DNA from 4 places in the Brevibacillus sp. HD3.3A genome. Region 1 is predicted to be linked to each of the others. Evidence: riboswitches for the same ligand, from Rfam matches in the RefSeq annotation. Region 1 holds a riboswitch; each other region holds the start of a gene.

Region 1 (4,994 bases):
AAATGGAAAAATCGCTTGCTCAGTTCCGTGTACGCTTTTGCCATCCCGTTTGTAATTGGCGTGGTATTTCTGGGCGTCAACGGATGGGTAGGGTCGTCGATGCACGATGATCTGCACCGGGTAGCGAAGGACATGGTCAATTTTACGCAGCCGGGTGTCAGCGTGGGCAGCAGCGGCGCGCAGGTGGGACTGCTGTACGGCAGCATCCAGATGGAGCTTCGCGAGCGAGTAGGGGCGGACATCAAAAACGCAGGCCGCTTTGAAAGCACCAACGTGTTGTGGAACGTCAACGCCAAGCCGCAATGGACCAACGGAGTGAGGGAGCAAAAGCTGTTTTTCCGCTATCCGCTTCAAAGCGGGCAAAAACCGGACGCAGACGAACTGGCGCATTGGCGCACGCCAGCCTGGACGACTTTGGAGAAGCTCCCCGAAGGAACCGTTGCCCAGTTGGCTGTCTCTTTTGCTGATTTTTTGACGTACGAGCAGTATTATGAGCGAATCTCCCGCTACATCAGCTCCGCCAACCAGGATACGGTCTGGTTGGCAGTGGACACCGGAGTGGAAGCCAGGCACGAAGACCAAAAAGACGGCTACCTGCTCTTGGGGCCGGGAGAAGCATGGGGATTTGCGGAGCACGAGCTGAATTACGGAGCGGCTCCGATTCAGGTCAACGGAGAAGGAAGCCGACGGATGGCAGCCTTTTTGGGGGAAATGGCCTACCTTGTCGAGCAAAAAAGCCTCGCGCGCGACATGGGACAATATTTGGTCTCGCGAAGCGATCCGCAAGTCGAGGAGCGCTATCGCTACTTGCAGGAAAAAGGCGTTCGCCTCTACGGAGCAGTCCTGACCGGACCGACGAAGGAACTGCTCAAACTCAAGGATGAGAAGTCGATTACCGCTGCCTTTGTCGGCCAAATTGACTGGTGGAACTGGGATCGCCCGGCTGCTTCCGGCACTCAGCACGTCTGGTAGGAGAGAAGCGCGGTTTGCGAAAAAAGGGTGTTGACATCGTGGAACGGCAGGTTGTATGATTCAAACTAAATCAAAACCGCATACGTTTGGATACCTTATCCAGAGAAGGTGGAGGGACTGGCCCGATGATACCCGGCAACCGACACGACGCTATTTCAACGCGAGCAGCGGCTGAAACAAAAAGCGACGTGCACGGTGCTAATTCCTGCAGAAACAAAAGTGGTCTGGAAGATAAGGGGGACATGACACGTTTATTATACGTGGCGACAGCGACCTCTTTTCTTCGGGAAAGAGGTCTTTTTTGTGCGTTTGGACACGGATTCCTGACCATTTTGTCATTCCGTTCGAGATAGAGAAAAAAACGATTTGTGAGGGGAGTAATCAATCATGGCATACCGCGCATTGACTGAGCAGGAAGCAGTAGAGTACGTAAAAGGCTTGCCGGGTCTGTTTACAGAAGGAGCAGAGCTGACCAGCCGCGAAATCGGTGACGGGAATCTGAACCTCGTGTTCGATATCCAGGAGCCGGCTACCGGAAAAAAAGTCATCGTGAAGCAAGCGTTGCCGTTTGCGAGAGTCGTGGGAGAATCATGGCCGCTGACGATTGACCGTGCCCGCATCGAGAGTGAAGCGCTCCGCATCCAGCACAAATACGTGCCTGACCTGGTGCCGGAAGTATACCACTTCGATCAGGAGCTGGCGCTGACGGTGATGGAGAACGTAGGCGACCACGTCATCATGCGCAAAGGCTTGATTGAGGGCAAGCGCTACCCGCTTTTTCCGAAGCAGATCGGACGTTTTCTCGCGCAAACCTTGTTCTACACATCCGATTTGGGGGCGCATCCGTACGACAAAAAAGCGCTAGTCGGAACATTCATAAATCCGGAATTATGCAAAATCACAGAAGATCTCGTCTTTACCGACCCGTATGAAAATGCGCCGACCAACGACTTTAACCCGCTGATCCGCAAAGAAGTAGAGGCCATCTGGAACAACAAGCCGCTCAAGCTGGAAATCGCCAAGCTGAAATTCGATTTCCTGACTCGCGCAGAAGCACTTTTGCACGGCGATTTGCACACAGGCAGCATCTTCATCACCGAGAGCAGCCTGAAAGCGATCGACCCCGAATTTGCCTACTACGGGCCGATCGGTTTTGACATCGGTGCCGTTATCGCCAACCTGCTGCTCAACTACGCCGGTCAGCACGGCTTGCAAAATGACCAAGGAGAACGCGACTCCTACCGCGAATACTTACTGGAAACGGTTGAAGATGTCTGGAACGAATTTGTTTCCCAGTTTGTCCAGCTCTGGCACAAGCAGGCTAAAGAACGCAGCGCTCATGTCGAGGGCTTGTGGCAAAGCTACGTGAAACGACTGATTCAGGATACGGCAGGCTATGCCGGATGCAAAATTTTGCGCCGTGTGATCGGCCTGGCAGGAGTGGCTGATCTGAATGCCATCGCAGACGCCGAAAAACGCGCCGAAGCAGAACGACTGGCGCTGGCGATCGGGGAAGCGCTGATTCTCGGACGCAACGACATTGAGGAATCGACAGACATCACGGACATCGTCCGCAACGTAACCGCACGCTACTATCAGGAGGCAACGACAGTATGACAACCAGTACACAAACAACGCCAGTCAAGTGGGAAGACGACGTACTCGTCTTGCTTGATCAGACGCGTTTGCCAGTAGAAACGATTTATTTGCAGCTGACGACCGCCGAACAAGTATGGGGCTCGATTCGCCGCCTGGAAGTGCGCGGAGCACCGGCAATCGGCATGGCCGCCGCCTACGGACTGTATTTGGGAATCCGCGGCAGCGAAGCGCAAACGTATGAACAGTTTTGGCAAGAGCTGAACAGCCAGGCAGACTATTTGGGAACGTCCCGGCCAACTGCTGTGAATCTGTTCTGGGCGCTTGACCGGATCAAAGCACGCGTGCAACAAAACTCCGCCTTGCCCGTTGACGAGCTGAAAAAAGCTGTGCTCGACGAAGCACTGGCGATTCAAAAAGAAGACGCAGAAGTATGTCGCACGATCGGCGAACATTTGCTGACGCTGTTGCAAGACGGCATGGGCGTGCTTACACACTGTAATCCGGGTGCGCTGGCTACTGCTGCATACGGTACGGCTACCGCTCCTTTCTATTTGGCAAAAGAACGCGGGTGGGATTTGAAAGTATACGCCGACGAGACGCGCCCCGTATTGCAAGGCGCTCGCCTGACCGCCTATGAATTGCAGCAGGCTGGGATTGATGTCACCTTGATTTGCGACAACATGGCAGCTATGGTCATGTCGCAAGGCAAAGTGCAGGCCGTTGTCGTGGGAACAGACCGTGTAGCGGCCAACGGCGACGTCGCCAACAAAATCGGCACGTATGGAGTAGCCGTTTTGGCAAAAGCGCATGGCATTCCTTTCTATGTAGCGGCGCCGCTGTCCTCTGTCGATCTGGCGACGGCGACAGGTGCGGAAATTCCGATCGAGGAACGTCCGGCAGAAGAGATCACACACGGCTTGGGCAAACAGGTAGCACCGGATGATATCAAGGTGTACAATCCGGCGTTTGACGTGACGCCTGCCCAGTACATTACCGCGATTGTGACAGAGACGGGCATTTTCAAGCCGGAAGAGATCGCGAAAAGCAAACAATAGTCCGTCGTATCAGGAGCGTCTGCCTTTTTATGGCGGGCGCTTTTTTTCAGGAATAGATCGTCTGATTCTTGCTAAATTATGGAACCAGCCGCATAATCGAGCGTAAGAAGTTGCTTGCCCGTTGAAAGCGAATGAGAAGGAGGAGCGGTTATCATGAGAACGATCCCGATTTCCGAAGAAGCATTTCTCAAACAGTTGGAGTTGTCGGATGCCAGCGAAATGTTTTGGCTCACCGATACGAACCGATCCTACCTCAAAGAGTGGCTGCCTTGGCTGAATTACACGAAGTGCGAGGATGACACGAGCTATTTCATCCAAAGAACGATTCAACAGTATGACGACAATCAAGGGATTCACTACGGAATCTGGTATAACGGTCGGATGGCCGGGACTCTCGGTGTGCACAATCTGGACTGGATCAACAAGAAGACATCACTGGGCTATTGGCTTGGCGCCGGCTTTCAGGGCAAGGGGCTGATGACCAAAGCAGTGGCGGCGTATATGGATCACCTTGTTTTCGGTTCATGGAACTTGGAGAAAATCACGATTCAGGCGGCGACAGGCAATTCGAAAAGCAGAGCGATCCCCGAGAGACTCGGCTTTCAACTGGAGGGAATCCTGCGGCGCAATGAGTTTTTGTATGACCATTTTGTCGACCATGCCGTGTACAGCATGTTGAAGGAAGAATGGCAGGAAAGAGCCAGACAAAAAAGGTAGATTGACAAAGAAAATTCAGTCAATTACGATGAAGGAAGCAAAAAGGGGCTGCGCGATTCGCACGCCCTTTTTTGCTCGATAAAAAGAGGTGATTAGCTTGAAGACACTCAAGGAGCTATCCTGGTTTTTTCGTGCCCACTGGAAGCGGTACACGATCGGCATAGCCTTTTTGTTTTTCATCGACATTTTGATGCTCTGGCCGCCGCGGCTGATCGGCGAGACTGTCGACGCGATGCGCAACAGCTCTTTGACTGCCCAAGACTTGACGCGGACAGTCACGATTTTGCTCGCGCTTGGGGTCGGGCTGTACGCGATGCGCTTTGCCTGGAGGTATTTGCTGAACGGCGGCGCGTTGATTTTGGAGCGAACTTTGCGAGAGCGGCTTTTCGGGCATTTGACCCGGATGACGCCGTCTTTTTACCATCGCAAGCGCAGCGGTGATTTGATGGCTGTGGCAACCAACGACATTCCCGCCATCGAGCAGACGGCGAGTACCGGAGTGCTCACGCTGGTCGATTCGTTGTTCATGACGCTTTTGACGCTCGGAGTCATGGTGACCGCGATCGACTGGAAGCTGACGCTCGCCGCTTTGATTCCGATGCCTTTTTTGGCCTGGTCGACTGCCTATTACGGCCGCTTGCTGCATGAGCG
Region 2 (4,994 bases), 770 kb from region 1:
AGGCCTCGTAAAAACCCCATGGCTTCAGATGAAAGAATTAGGCGTCTTGAAGCGGAGGTAGAATTCTTAAAAAAGCTCTTAGAAGCCAGAAAGGGGGAAAGAAGAAGGATCAGGGAAAAACAGTAATTTTTCGGATTATTGCTGAGATGGCGGATCGTTATCCAGTTCTGTTACTATGCAAAATTGCTCAAGTATCAAAAAGTGGTTATTATAAGTGGCTGCACTTACAGAAGAACCCGACGAGAAAATACGCGGAAGACCAAGAGTTAAAAAAGCTGATTTTGCATTGTCATCAAGGGGTCAATGGAATATACGGATATCCTCGAATTAAGATGTGGCTATACCGGGTCCATGGCATTCGAATTAATCATAAGCGTGTGTACCGACTGATGAAAGAGTTGGGGATCCAATCACGTATTCGCAGGAAACGAAAGTATTATGGACGCAAAGAGCCAATCGTGATAACAGAAAACAAGTTGAACCGTGAGTTTGCTGCGTCACGACCTACTGAAAAATGGGCTACAGATATTACCTATATCATTTTTAACGGGAGACGGCTGTATCTGTCTGTCATTTACGACCTTTTCAATAATGAGGTAATTGCCTATAAAGTCAGCAAACAGAATGATTTATCCCTCGTCTTAGATACTGTGAAGGCAGCGACACAAAAAAGAGACGTGAATGGCGTCCTGCTACATAGCGATCAGGGAAGCCAGTACACGTCCAGAGCATATCAGAATCTATTACAAGCGTATAACATAACTCCAAGTATGTCGAGAAAAGGAAACTGCCTGGACAACGCTTGTATCGAAAGCTTTTTCAGCCACCTCAAAACAGAATGTATATATTTGGATTCCTTCGGAACCGAAGAAGAGGTGAATAAAGCAATCGAACGTTACATTCATTTTTACAATCACGAACGGATTCAAGCTCGTTTACGCAGTCTCAGCCCAGTTCAATACCGAGCTGAGGCTGCGTAAAGCAAGGGCTTGTTTTGAACTGTCCACTTGACGGGGATAAGACCAGTAAAAGGGAAAGGGGCGATTATGTAAATCAAATAGCTATTCTACGCGATGCGAACAACACGAGCCTTTTCTGCTTGCGGCAAGAAAGACAAGTCTACGTGTCCGCGTGCTTCATCCAGTCCGATGTCCTCTGCCAAAAGCAGCGCTTCTTCCTGGAAAGTCGGCGTACAGCTTCCTTCGTTCAGCTCACAGAGACGCTTCAAACGCTTCAAGCGATCCGCGCATTTCTCTGCACGCATGCATTCATTGGTCAGCTCACATACATTTACATGGCGCGCATCTGCGATCATGCTGATATCATCTACGTGCACAATCAGCCGCTTGCCTTCTTCTGTGACGAATCCGATCGAGCAAAAATGCGCACCTGACATTTCCAAACGAGTGAGAACCGCATTGGCAAAAATCTCTCCCGTGCGCAGTCGAACCTGAGCTGCTTCAATGGCTCCACCGATCTTCCGCTCGTTGGCGATCACCGTATACATGTCCGTGTAACCGTTAATCTGATAGCGCATAGTACCCTCCCGCTCTTGCTGAGATCAATTATCATTACCATCCTATAATGAAAATCATTATCTGTCAACGGTGAGAATGATTTTTATTCGCCTTGCCTGTCTTGGTTTCCAAAACGCATGGCCCTTACATTTTACCCAGAAAATCTCCTGCTATCCCCTGATTTCCAAACAAAAACCGCACTTTCTCATGCAGGAAAGTGCGGTCCGTTCTCATCCTATTTGGTATTGGCAAACAGTCCTAATTTCTCAATGCGCTGTACCGCTTCGGCCAGACGTTCTTCACTCGACAACAGCGCGGCGCGAACGTATCCTTCCCCGGTAGGGCCGAAGCCGTCACCGGGAGCAACGACGACATGCGCTTTTTCCAAGAGCAAATCGGAAAACTCGATGGAAGTGAATCCGGCTGGAACCGGGAGCCAGGCAAAAAACGAGCCTTGGGACGGCGGCGCTTGCCAGCCGATGCGGTGCAGATTGGAGAACAAGGCGTTTCGTCTGCTTTCGTAAACAGCCACCAAATCCCGAACGCATTGCTGCGATTCGGTCATCGCGGTTACCGCGGCCATTTGCACAGCACCGAACAGGCTGACGAAATAATGATCCTGAATCAAATTGATCAGTCTCACCAGCTCGCGGTTGCCGACCATCGCCCCTACGCGCCAGCCAGCCATGTTGTACGTTTTGGACAAAGTGTAAAACTCGACACCGACCTCTTTTGCCCCTGGCACCTGCATGAAGCTGACCGGCTTTTTGCCGTCGTAGCTGATCGCGCCGTAGGCAAAGTCGTGGCAGACGACGATCTCATGCTTGCGGGCAAATTGAATCGTTTCCTCGTAAAATTCAAACGGCGCGTTCACCGCTGTCGGGTTATTCGGATAGTTCAAAAACATCAGCTTGGCCCGATCCAAATCGGCTTGCGGAATTTTGCTGTAGTCCGGCAAAAACTGATTTTCTGCTGTCAGCGGCATCATCGACATCCGACCATTGACGACCGCCACACCCGACCAGTAATCCGGATAGCCCGGGTCCGGTACGAGCGCGACGTCGCCTGCGTTCATCAGCACCTGGCAAATTTCCACCAGTCCTGTTTTGCTGCCGAACAAAACCGCTACTTCTTCTTCCGGATCAAGGTCTACGTCAAATTGTTGTTTGTACCAGTGCGCAACAGCCTGCTTCAGTTCCAGTCGGCCGGAAAAAGGCGGGTACTTGTGGTGAAGCGGGTTGGCTGTATGTGCTTGCAGCGCTTCTACGATGTGGGGAGGAGTCGGCAAGTCCGGGTTTCCCTGCCCCAGGTTGATCACATCGTGCCCGTTGGCGATGACTTTATTTACTTTCGCTACCAGCGTCGCGAAAAATTGGGTTGGCAGCCGGTCAATCATGTCGGAAGGTTGGATACGCATTTCTCTTCAGTTCCTTTCTTTTCGCCCATACAGCAAAAACCCCCTTTTTCCGTACAGAAAAAGGGGGAGATCAGCTTGGTCACGTCCTTATCTGTCAGGAATACTCCTGCTGGAATTGGCACAGCATCTGCATCGCTACACGCGCAGATCCGCTGCCGGGCTTCATAGGGCCAGTCCCTCCGCCTCTCTTCATAAGTAAATCACACGGAATATACTGTTTTTAATCTTCTTCATACTACATTGCCTGCTCTCGGCGTGTCAAGATGCTTCCCCGCAGGCGCTCGCCTTTTTTCGCTACATCTTTTCTGCGGTTGGCACAGCCACCTTTTGACGGCGATTCAAAAACGTTGTGTGGAAGGCGAAAAACGCCACGGACAAGAGCGCAAGCCCTGCCATGATGTACAAAAGCCCTTGCGCCTGAAAGTGCTGGAAAATGATCGCGCCGAGCAACGGTCCGAGCATCCGCCCTGCCGAGCCTGTTCCCGCGATCAGCCCTTGAATAAAGCCTTCCCGTCCTGCTGGCGTAATTTGTGCGGCTACGGCAGGAACGGCTGGCCAGACGAGCATTTCGCCCAACGTCATGATAAACATCGCGGCGACGAAGCCCGCATAGGAGGTCGACTGCGACAAAATCAGCATCGACAAGGCAAAGACGTAGGAGCCGAGCAGCATTTGCGCTTTCAGCGTGCGAGCAAAGCGGCGAATGACCCAGGCGATCAGCGGTTGACCAAACAGGATCAAGCCGCCATTCAGCGTCCACAGCAAGCTGTACTGGCGCAAGGAGATGCCCAAAGATTGCATGTAAGTCGACAACACCGTCGTCCATTGCACGTACACAATCCAGCTGATCAGCAAGCCGCTGCACAAAAACAGCAAGGCTCCCCAAACCACTTTTCGCGTTGGCTGAAGCTCTCCTGCGCCATGTGCGCCAAGCTGTCCGTCAGCATCGGTCTTGCTCGTGTCCGACTCGCCCGCTGGCGAAGCAGGCAGTGGCCGATTCTCCGCCGCTTTCAGATGGCGCGGCAAAAAGATCACGAAGATGGCGAGAACGATCATTTGCGTGAGTGCGTTCCCGAAAAAGGTCCAGGAAAACGATACGCTCGCCAAAAGTCCGCCCAGCGCCGAGCCTGCCGCCACTCCCGCATTCAACGCGACGTAAATCATGTTGATTCCTTTGCGCCCGCCTTCCGGCCACAAAACGACCGCCAGCGCGTTCATGACAGGAGACAGCGTTCCGTAGAACAGCCCGTTTAACAGCAGCAGGATCGTATACACGGTAAAATCGTGCGTAAGTCCAAGACCGATTGTAATCAAAATAATGCCGACAGAGCCGATTATGATCGTCCGCATTCTTCCCCAGCGGTCAAACAGCATGCCACCCGTGATGCTTCCGATCAAAAACGCGCCCTGGTTCAATAACAGCAAAAAACCCGCTACAGGCAGCGGCTTCCCCAAGTAATCGTGAATGTAAATCGTGACGAGCGGCCATATACATGCCATACCCGTAGAAAAAATGATGGCAGCAACCGCCAGAAGACGAATGCTGCTCGGATAGGATTCCCATTTCTGTCTCATAATCTAGTTCTCTCCCCGACGAAAATCGCCGTTCTTTCCGCCTGATTTGCTCAACAGACAGGTCGGCCCGATGACCATGCCTTTGTCCATCGCCTTGCACATGTCGTACACCGTAAGAGCAGCAACGCTTACCGCTGTCAAAGCTTCCATCTCGACGCCTGTTTTTCCGGTCGTCCGCACGCTTGCTTCCAGGCCCAGCGTCGTCTCGTTTTCAAACGTGAAGCGAATATCAATCCCGGTCAAGGAAAGCGGATGGCACATCGGAATGATGTCCCACGTCTTTTTCGCAGCCATGACTCCCGCTACTTGCGCGACTGCCAGCACATCCCCCTTCTCTACCCGCCCTTCGCGAATACGCTGAAGCGTCTCGGGCTTCATGACGATTTTGCTTTCCGCTACGGCCTCCCGCTTGGTGATGTCTTTTTCCGAAACATCCACCATGCGCGCACGGTTTTGTTCATTAAAATGCGTCAGTTGATCACTCA
Region 3 (4,994 bases), 1.6 Mb from region 1:
CCGCCGTCGAAGGCTCGCTTGTCAGGTTGGCCCTGAACACTTGCGGCTTGCCAGCGCTCGCCGTCTGCTTGGCTTCTCCTGCTTTTTGCTCGGCAGGTGCAGAAGGCGGAGCGGCGGCCTGATTCCCGGAACATCCTGCCAAAATACTTCCAGCCACAAGCGACACGCCGAAAAGTAGTTTGAATGTTTTGTTCATCTGAATTTTCCCCTTTATCAATTTTTTTCTATCGCCACCACAATATACTCGACAAAAATCGTCTTGAGAATGGGGTTCGGTGAGATTTAATTAAATTTTACGAATATTTATACTTTTATAAATGAAAATAAACCCAACCAGCCACACGGGCCAAATTGGGTTTATTTGTTGATTCATCAATTAGCTGTTCCTTAGAATGCAGGAACGATGGAACCTTTGTATTCATCTTCAATGAACTTTTTCACTTCTGGGCTGTTCAGTTCTTTCGCCAGCTTTTGGATCGCTTCGGAATCTTTGTTGTCTGGACGAGCTACCAGGAAGTTCGCATATGGAGACTCTTTGTCTTCAAGGAAGAGAGCGTCTTTTGTCGGCACCAGTTTTGCTTCGAGTGCATAGTTGGTGTTGATCAGCGCCAGGTCAACTTCTTCCAGGACGCGTGGCAGCATAGCAGCTTCTACTTCTTTGAACTTCAGGTTTTTCTTGTTTTCTACAACGTCTTTTACCGTTCCGCTGATGCCAGCGCCTTCTTTGAGCTTGATCACGCCGTTTTTCTCCAACAGAGCGAGCGCGCGTCCGCTATTGGTCGGGTCGTTTGGCAAAGCAATGGTTGCGCCTTCTGCCAGCTCGTCAACGGATTTTACTTTTTTGCTGTAAGCACCGAAAGGCTCGATGTGCACGGCGATTACTGGCTGCAAGTCCATGTTTTGACCTTTATTGAACTCTTCCAGGTAAGGCTTGTGCTGGAAGAAGTTTGCGTCCAGTTGCTTTTCATTCAGCTGTACGTTTGGTTGTACATAATCGGTAAACTCTTTCACTTCCAGGTTAACACCTTGTTCTTTCAGCTTTGGAGCGATGAACTTCAAAATGGCTGCGTGTGGAACCGGAGAAGCGCCTACTTTCAACGTTACTTCTTGCTGTTGTCCGCCTTGTGCGCCGCCTTCAGTTGGAGTTGGAGCTGTTTCCGTTTTGCTTCCGCACGCTGCCAAGGAAAATGCCAATACGGTAGAAAGTACAGATACGACTAATTTTTTCATAAATGATTTCCCCCTATTTTTTGGTCTGTGTTCTGCAAAGCTTATATGGAAAGACCTTACTTGCGGCTGAATCGCATAACCAGGCGATCCCCCAGCGACTGCAAGATCTGGACCAACACGAGCAAAATAATCACTGTAACAATCATGACATCTGTCTGGAAGCGTTGGTAGCCGTAGCGGATTGCCAAATCTCCCAGCCCGCCGCCGCCGATTACGCCGGACATCGCGGTGTAAGAGACAAGGGCAACTGTCGTGATCGTAATCCCGGCCACCAGACCTGGACGCGATTCAGGAAGCAGCACGTTCCAGATGATTTGCCAGTTGGAGGCTCCCATCGACTGAGCGGCTTCGATGACTCCTCGATCCACCTCTCTCAGCGAGGTTTCCACCAGCCGCGCAAAAAACGGGGCTGCACCGATGACGAGCGGCGGAATCGCTCCGAGTACCCCGAGTGAAGTACCCACAATTACTTTTGTCACAGGAATCAGCAAGATCATCAAAATGATAAACGGTACAGAACGCAGTATATTGACAACGAATGAGGCAATCGCATAAAACACCTGGTTTTGCAAAAGCTGTCCGCGAGAAGTCAGGAACAAAATAATCCCCAGCGGCAAACCAATCAGGATGGTAAACAGTGTCGAGAAGCCAAGCATCGTCAGCGTATCTATTGTTCCCTCGGCGATCTCCGACCAATCCACATTTTCCAAAGTCCAGTCCATCTATATCACCTCTACTTCCAAGCCACGCTGACGCAACGTCTCGATGGTTTTTTCGTTTTGACGGACATCGCCTTCCAGCTCGACGACCAGTTGGCCGTACGGCGTATCCTTCATGCGGGAAATCGTTCCTTGCAAGATGCTGAACACCGTGCCTGTTTCTTGCATCGTCTGGAACAAGATCGGCTGGTACGTCTTTTCCCCCAGGAATGTGACGCGGGCAATCGTGCGGTTTCCTGCCGCCTTTTCGTGCGCGACTGCTTCCCGCAGCTCGCTGGAATCGGCCACCTGCTCGACAAATTCCTGTGTCGTCGGATGCTGCGGCTTGAGAAACACATCCAGAACCTCGCCCGACTCGACAATTTTTCCGCCATCGATGACGCCTACGCGGTCGCAGATGGAACGGATCACGTGCATTTCGTGCGTGATCAGCACGATGGTCAATCCCAGTTTGCGGTTGATATCGAGCAAGAGCGCGAGAATCGAGTTCGTCGTCTGCGGATCGAGGGCGGAAGTCGCTTCGTCGCACAGCAACACTTTCGGATCATTGGCCAGCGCTCGGGCGATGCCTACGCGCTGCTTCTGACCGCCGGACAATTGCGACGGGTACTTGTCCCGATGCGCTTCCAGCCCGACCAGTTTGAGCAGCTCGTCCACTTTTTTCTGGATTTCAGCCTTCGAGCGATTGGCGAGCTTGAGCGGGAAAGCGACATTCTCGCCTACGGTCGCGGAAGACAACAGGTTAAAGTGTTGGAAAATCATCCCGATCTGGCGGCGCTTTTCCTGAAGCTTGCTGTCATCGAGCTTGGTCAAATCCACTCCGTCGACAACGACTTGTCCTGACGTAGGGCGCTCCAACAGGTTGATGCAACGAATCAGGGTACTTTTCCCCGCACCGGAATGCCCGATGATCCCGTAAATTTCCCCTTTATCTATGGAAAGGTCAATCCCGAGCAATGCCGGAATCGTCTTGCCTTGTACTTGATAGCTTTTATGCAGTTGTTGCAATTGAATCAACGCATCCACCTCCCAGCAAAATCTGTCTACATGCCTTGTGAAAAACAGAAAGCCCCTTTTTTCATAAACGAAAAAGGGGCTGCAACGCATGTATACGTTCGCATCCACCCTTCTCATCTATCAAGATCCAACCAATCTTGTAGGAATTGGCACCGCGACGCTCATTTTCGAAAAAATGAACCGGTTGCCGGGCTTCATCGGGCCTGTCCCTCCGCCTCTCTTGATAAGAAAGATTTCCACGTATATTATGTTCGTTTTTCATATTTTCATGATACAAACCGGATTATATCCTTTTTGAAAATATCCCGTCAATAGCAATCCCAGGAAAAACTTTTTTAATCCATCACTCCGTTGCGGATAATGGTTGCCTGAACATGAAAACGAAAAGACGCCTGCCGGAAAATTTTTCTCCAGTCGCGGTTCGTCATCTCTTTCAATCCCCTCTGCTGGGCACGGTAGACGATGCCAAATCCCGCCGGATCGACGTCCAGTTGCTGCAATTTTTTGACGACTTTTTGCAGTTCTTTCTCGATTTCCTTTTCCAATGCGTCCTCCATCGTTTTCATCATTTTGCTGTAACGGGAGGAGATGCTGCCAATGCCTTTTTTCGCAAAGTGCTCATTGTACAATGCCACCCGTATTTGCCCGCCTGAAAGTTTTTTGTCTGATTGCAACTTCGCCTTGTCCCGCATGCCCTTGCTCGTTTCCCCAGTCCCAAGTGCCTTTCGACATGGTCGATATTCAGTCTATCCTGATCGATTTCCCTCAGCTTCGGAATAAGCTCGCTGTACACGACTTTGGCATCCGCCATGCGAACACCATCTATGCAGGAACTCCTGGTCCATCTCCTTCACCCCAATGTGCCTGTGCTGTAGAAAATCATGGATAGTGTGCCCAAATATGCAAAAAAACAGCACGCTACATTCGCGTGCTGTCTGTACTGTCGTCTGTTTTGTTGTCCTCTTGTTGCATCGTTTCAGTCGGCGGCTCAAGCTTTTCCTGAATGAACGACTGAATCTGGTCTACGTCGGGAATGAGCACGGCTCCTGCCTTGTGCGATTCCCGGAACATTCCCATCGGCGGCAGCTGATAGTTGCCCGGTTGCATCGTATCGAGCTTCAAGCCGAGCGCGGACAGCTTCAGCATGTCCATGGAGCTGATGTTCGTCTGGATGTACGGCGCCACTTGTTTGAGGATGGACGGCAACTGGATCAGGGATGTGCCGCTCTTCATCTGGCTCGCTACAGCGGCGAGCAATTTGCGCTGACGCTCGGTGCGCGTATAGTCGGATGTGGCGTCATGGCGGAAACGGACGTACTGCAACGCCTTGTTGCCATCCAACTGCTGCACACCTTTTTTCAGATTGATATCGTAGACGCCTTTATCTGTCGGGTCATGGTAATACATGTTTTTCTCTACGTCGATCTCGACGCCGCCCACTGCGTCGATCAGCGCCTTGAAGCCTTCGAAATCGGTAATGACGTAGCGATCCACAGGAAGTCCGGTAAACTGGCTGACCGTCTTCATCGCCAGCTCAGGCCCGCCGTCTACAATCGCCGAGTTGATACGCGAGCTGCCATTTCCGGGAATGTCCACATACGTATCCCGCAAAATGGAGAACAGATCGTAACGCTTGGATGCCGGGTCGATACTGACCAGCATCATGGAGTCGGAACGGGGAAGCCCGTTATTTTTCATTCCCCTGCGATCCACACCCATCAGCAAGATGTTCACACGCTCTTGACCATCCCACTCGGGTATCTCCGCCGCTTTCGTTGCGGCTCCGCCATCCGGCGGGGCAGGTGTAACAACATTAGGAGCCTGGATATTTTGAGCAAACTCATAAAAGGAGTATCCGTAATAACCCGCTGTCGTGGCAATCACGACAAGCATCAGGAGCAACACTCGTTTCCATATTCGCATAAAGAACTACTCCACCTTTTATTCTCTGTATCTACTTGAACTCATCTCACCACTTGTTTAGTATACTCGAATCTTTACAATGTGGAGCAGCCTTTATTTGGGTAG
Region 4 (4,994 bases), 490 kb from region 1:
ACGTAGCGCCTGAAACCGAAGACAATAAAGGTCTGCTGCAGTAATGAACGAAACCCTTTTTGCCACTGGTGAAAAGGGTTTTTCTACTGCCAAAACGTTCCAAATATTGGGGAATTAGGGTTGCAATTCGCCCTTTTTATCCGCTATGCTAGGACGAGGAATATCATACTCGAATACCTTTTTGAACGTATTGGGATTGATTGCAAAAGTTTGCGGGTATTCATACGTTAAGAAAACCTTCCGCTAAAGCGCGGCCTTATGACGGAAACGGCTTCGACAGAGGTTTTCTTGCTGCATGATTTGCAGGGAGAGAGGGAAGGACTGTTTTTTATGAAAAAATCAATTCAAGTGACCGTCGCACTGGCGCTGCTGCTCACCGTCGCTCCTTTGGAAGCCAGGCAGGCACTCGCTGCTGCTCCTGCCTCCAATGACAGCTACCTGAGCAACCAGACGCACCTGAGTCAAATCAAAGCGGACAAGGCATGGTCAGTGGTGAACAGCAATCAGGCGATCACGATTGCTGTACTCGATACAGGGGCCGATTACAATCACCCTGATTTGAAGGGGAATTTGCTCCCTGGTGTTAACCTGGTCAATCCGGGGAAAAGTGCGCAGGATGACAATGGGCATGGAACAGAAGTCATCGGGGTCCTCGGGGCAAAAGGGAACAACGGGATCGGCGTAGCCGGGGTGGTCTGGAACGCCAAAATTTTGCCCGTCAAAGTCTTGAACAAAAACGCATCTACTACGGATGTTGACATGATCGCCAAAGGAATCAACGCCGCCCTCGATCGGGGGGCAAAGGTCATTTTGATGTCTTTTAGCAGCATGGCTTACTCCCGGGCTATGAAAAATGCGGTCGACCGCGCGGAACGAAACGGAGCGGTTCTGGTGGCGGCGAGCGGAAATGAGGCAAGCCGTGTCGCGTATCCGGCAGCGTACCCGACCGTAATTGCGGTGGGGGCGATAAACGGAAGAAACCAGGTCCTTTACCAGTCGAATACAGGGCCGGAGATGAATCTGGTGGCACCGGGGCTTAATGTGTATACAACCAAGCTCGGCGGCAAATACGGTTCGGTTTCCGGAACATCTGTAGCGGCGCCTCAGGTAGCAGGCGCAGCTGCTCTCATTCTGGCTCGTCATCCCAAGCTGTCTGCCCTCGACGTCAGGCAGATGCTTTATCAGACGGCGACAGATATTGGCGAAGGCGGCTGGGATCGGCAAGCGGGCTACGGTCTTCTGGACGTAAACAAGGCAGTGCGCAGTGCGCTGTCCAGCGACTTTTTGGAGCCGAACAACGTTTTGGAGAGAGCCAAGGCGTTTCCGATCGAAGCGCAAGTCCGCGGCAATCTGGGGCCAAACGATACGGTTGACTGGTTCAAGATGGACGTTCCTTACGATGGAAAAGTAAGTCTCACCGCATCGATCAACTCAGGCGTATCGTCAGCCATGTCAGCGACTTTTTATCCGGCAAATCGTCAGCCGGTCACTTACTATATCGGGAACGGGGATACGATAACGGTTCCTGCAAAAGCTGGGCGAATGAACATCAAGCTGGTGAGAAACGGTGGAGTTAATGCGTTTACTTATGTGCTGACGAGCAAATTCACCATCAACCCAGATCGGAATGAACCGAACAATACGATGGCTACGGCAAGGCCGCTGGTGGGCAACCAGATCAGCGTGACGGGCAATTTCCATGAGGAAGGGGATCAGGATTGGTTCTCCTACTATGTCCGCGAGTACGGGCATATGGACGTGACGGTCACACCTGATAACAAGCGGGTGGACTTGGTACTTGCCATCGGAAAGCAAGAGCCGGGAAAAAATACGGTCTGGGACCCGGTATACGATAACAGCGACAGGGATAATCCTTCCGAACGTGCAAGCAAGGACGTCTCGCCAGGAAAATACTACATTCGCGTCAGCGAGTATCAGCAAAATGCAATGAACGGCGAATATCGCCTCGATCTCGCCTTTACCCCGTTGAAAAAAGATGGGAACGAGCCGAATAATACGTATAGCAAAGCTGCTCCGCTTGCCAGTGGAGGAGTCATGTCAGGAACCATTCCGGCGTCGACAGATTCAGACTGGTTTCAATTTACATTGGATGCGGAATCGTACGTCACAGTTCGCGCTCCGTTCATCCCGGTAGCAAGCGGGTTTCACATTGCCCTTTACAATGAGAAAAACATGAACGTGGCGCTTGCTTCGACAACCGAAGTGGCAGAGCGGTCAGACCAAGGCAGTGAAATTTTCGGCATACGGCTGCCTAAAGGGAAGTATTTCGTGCGCATGAGCAGCATCGTGCCTTTCAAGTACGATTCCTACAAATTGACGCTCAGCCCGCAGCCGCTCATTTCCGGCTATCGGGATATTTCTAACCACTGGGCGCGTGCGCAAATCGCCAAGCTCAGCGACAAAGGCATCATCAAAGGCTTCGACGACGCAACATTCAAGCCGGATCAGGCAGTGACCCGCGCCCAATTTGCGACCATGCTCGTTTCGACGATGCGTGTCACCGGCTCGAAAGTAGCCAGTATGTACACGGGCAAGGACGTCTTTTCCGATTTGCCAAAAAAGCACTGGGCGTACAACACCCTTGGGGTAGCTTATCAGCTCGGAGTCTTGAAGGGGTATCCAAACAGTCAACTCAAGCCTGATCAGGCGGTAACGCGGGCCGAGATGGCCTCCATGATCGCCAGGGCGAAAGGGGTAGCTGTGAATAGCCGCAGCGTGTCCTCTTATCGCGATGTTCCGGTCAACTATTGGGCATCGCCGGCGATCGAGGCGTTGACGCAAAAAAAGTGGCTGAACGGATATGGCAAGACCTTCAAGCCTCAGGGAACCGCTACGCGGGCCGAGGTTGTTGTATTGATCGCCAAATCGTACCAAGTATAAAGAGGCTTGACCAGCTTGTGCAAAAGGCGCTGTCCATGCGCTACAGTCATCATCGCTCGCTTCCCGCAGGCGATTTCATCAACGTTTTGTACAGGCTGGCCTGCTTCGAACCGGAGTTGTGGGAAAAGTCTATTGACACCACCCCGAAAAACAATTATTCTATAATCCGTAATGGATACTCTTATCCAGAGCAGGCGGAGGGACTGGCCCTATGAAGCCCGGCAACCGACTAGAGCGGTGCTAACCAGCAGGACGGAAATCTGTTCTGGCCGATAAGAGGATGAAGGAAGCTAAAAGCGCTCAAACCTTTTCCTCCGAAAGATGGAAAAGGTTTTTTATTTGCGTTTACGTCGATAAAATCCTGACTCGGCTACCAAACTATTTGTATGAGGTCAAAGGAGGTATTTTCTCATGGCTTTGCAAAAAGGTCGTCGTCTGTTCACATCTGAGTCTGTAACCGAAGGACATCCGGATAAAATTTGTGACCAAATTTCCGACTCTATCCTGGACGCCATCCTGTCCAAAGATCCAAACGCTCGCGTAGCGTGCGAAACTTCTGTAACGACAGGTCTGGTTCTCGTAGCGGGTGAGATCACAACCAACACTTATGTAGACATTCAAAAGCTGGTTCGCGAAACCATTCGTGAAATCGGCTATGATCGCGCTAAGTTCGGCTTTGACGCTGACACTTGCGGTGTTATCACAGCAATCGGCGAGCAATCCGCTGACATTGCACTGGGTGTAGACCAAGCACTGGAAGCGCGCGAAGGCAAAATGACTGACGCTGAGATCGAAGCGATTGGTGCAGGTGACCAAGGTCTGATGTTCGGCTTTGCTTGCAACGAAACACCTGAGTTGATGCCATTGCCGATCAGCATGTCCCACCAACTGGCTCGTCGTTTGACCGAAGTTCGCAAAAACGGCACACTCGCTTACCTGCGTCCTGACGGTAAAACACAAGTAACGGTTGAGTACGATGGAGACAAGCCTGTTCGCATCGACACGATCGTTATCTCTACTCAACACGCTCCTGAAACAACTTTGGAGCAAATCAAACAAGACCTGGTTGAGCATGTAATCAAACCAGTAGTTCCAGCTGAACTTCTGGATGCTGAAACCAAATACTTCATCAACCCAACTGGCCGTTTCGTTATCGGCGGACCACAAGGGGATGCTGGCTTGACTGGCCGCAAAATCATCGTAGACACTTACGGCGGATACGCTCGTCACGGCGGCGGCGCGTTCTCCGGTAAAGATCCGACAAAAGTAGACCGCTCCGGTGCTTATGCTGCTCGCTATGTTGCGAAAAACATCGTGGCAGCTGGCTTGGCTGACAAGTGCGAAGTACAAGTAGCGTATGCGATTGGTGTAGCACAACCAGTATCCATCGCAGTTGATACTTTTGGTACAGGAACTGTTTCCGAAGAAGATCTCGTGAAACTCGTTCGCAAACATTTCGACCTGCGTCCAGCTGGTATCATCAAACAGCTCGACCTGCGTCGTCCTATCTACAAACAAACAGCGGCTTACGGCCACTTCGGACGCAATGACCTGAATGTTCCTTGGGAGCAAACAGACAAAGCAGAAGTCCTGAAGCAAGAGGCTGCTCAACTGGCAAAATAAGCACGGCAAAGAAAGAGCCTGGTAAAAGCTACTGGGCTCTTTTTGTTATGGGAAGAAATTTCCAATTATTGGTGAATCCTGATCAAAGGGAAAATGTAGGACTGTGTCGAATCTCCTAGTGAGGAAGTGAAGGAGGGGTTTCTTTGCCGAACAAAAGGCTCTTCCTGACAGTGTTTATCAGTTGTTTACTGTTGGTTGTGACGATATTGGGGCTTGGTGATTTGTACCAGTCAAAAAAGAATGCGCAAAAAGTGCAACCTTTTCCCCAAGTCGATACGTCTATAAGCATAAGCGAGACGGAAAACGCTGAGCCAAACGTCACGCGAAACGAAAAAGCAACGGTAAAGCCGCAAAAGTGGTATAACAATCAAGTCGTCGTCCTGACGTATCATCATGTGACAGATGCTGCAGGCCAACGTTACGTGATTGCGCCCGAACAATTCGCAGAACATATGGCATTTTTGCACGAA

The links. A riboswitch is a leader RNA that binds a small molecule or an ion and turns the genes downstream of it on or off. The one in region 1 is predicted to bind S-adenosylmethionine.
Region 2: linked by a shared signal. The riboswitch ahead of HP435_RS20205 (pyridoxal phosphate-dependent aminotransferase) and the one ahead of mtnK (S-methyl-5-thioribose kinase) in region 1 are both predicted to bind S-adenosylmethionine.
Region 3: linked by a shared signal. The riboswitch ahead of HP435_RS02855 (methionine ABC transporter ATP-binding protein) and the one ahead of mtnK (S-methyl-5-thioribose kinase) in region 1 are both predicted to bind S-adenosylmethionine.
Region 4: linked by a shared signal. The riboswitch ahead of metK (methionine adenosyltransferase) and the one ahead of mtnK (S-methyl-5-thioribose kinase) in region 1 are both predicted to bind S-adenosylmethionine.

Annotation. Positions count from the first base shown of each region.
Region 1 covers NZ_CP085874.1:5,091,738-5,096,731, reverse strand. Annotated here, with positions in the region: gene HP435_RS23815 (anti-sigma factor) at 1-972, shown strand, start outside; SAM riboswitch class I at 1,065-1,210, shown strand; gene mtnK (S-methyl-5-thioribose kinase) at 1,360-2,589, shown strand; gene mtnA (S-methyl-5-thioribose-1-phosphate isomerase) at 2,586-3,626, shown strand; gene HP435_RS23800 (GNAT family N-acetyltransferase) at 3,780-4,343, shown strand; gene HP435_RS23795 (ABC transporter ATP-binding protein) at 4,441-4,994, shown strand, end outside.
Region 2 covers NZ_CP085874.1:4,316,818-4,321,811, forward strand. Annotated here, with positions in the region: gene HP435_RS20190 (helix-turn-helix domain-containing protein) at 1-126, shown strand, start outside; gene HP435_RS20195 (IS3 family transposase) at 63-980, shown strand; gene HP435_RS20200 (hypothetical protein) at 1,067-1,537, opposite strand; gene HP435_RS20205 (pyridoxal phosphate-dependent aminotransferase) at 1,753-2,934, opposite strand; SAM riboswitch class I at 3,019-3,132, opposite strand; gene HP435_RS20210 (MFS transporter) at 3,229-4,509, opposite strand; gene moaC (cyclic pyranopterin monophosphate synthase MoaC) at 4,513-4,994, opposite strand, start outside.
Region 3 covers NZ_CP085874.1:529,689-534,682, reverse strand. Annotated here, with positions in the region: gene HP435_RS02870 (peptide ABC transporter substrate-binding protein) at 1-196, opposite strand, end outside; gene HP435_RS02865 (MetQ/NlpA family ABC transporter substrate-binding protein) at 388-1,230, opposite strand; gene HP435_RS02860 (methionine ABC transporter permease) at 1,287-1,952, opposite strand; gene HP435_RS02855 (methionine ABC transporter ATP-binding protein) at 1,953-2,966, opposite strand; SAM riboswitch class I at 3,077-3,196, opposite strand; gene HP435_RS02850 (Ger(x)C family spore germination C-terminal domain-containing protein) at 3,302-3,601, opposite strand; gene HP435_RS02845 (LCP family protein) at 3,885-4,889, opposite strand.
Region 4 covers NZ_CP085874.1:5,580,896-5,585,889, reverse strand. Annotated here, with positions in the region: gene HP435_RS26150 (SLAP domain-containing protein) at 1-44, shown strand, start outside; gene HP435_RS26145 (S8 family peptidase) at 331-2,901, shown strand; SAM riboswitch class I at 3,080-3,180, shown strand; gene metK (methionine adenosyltransferase) at 3,313-4,524, shown strand; gene HP435_RS26135 (polysaccharide deacetylase family protein) at 4,668-4,994, shown strand, end outside.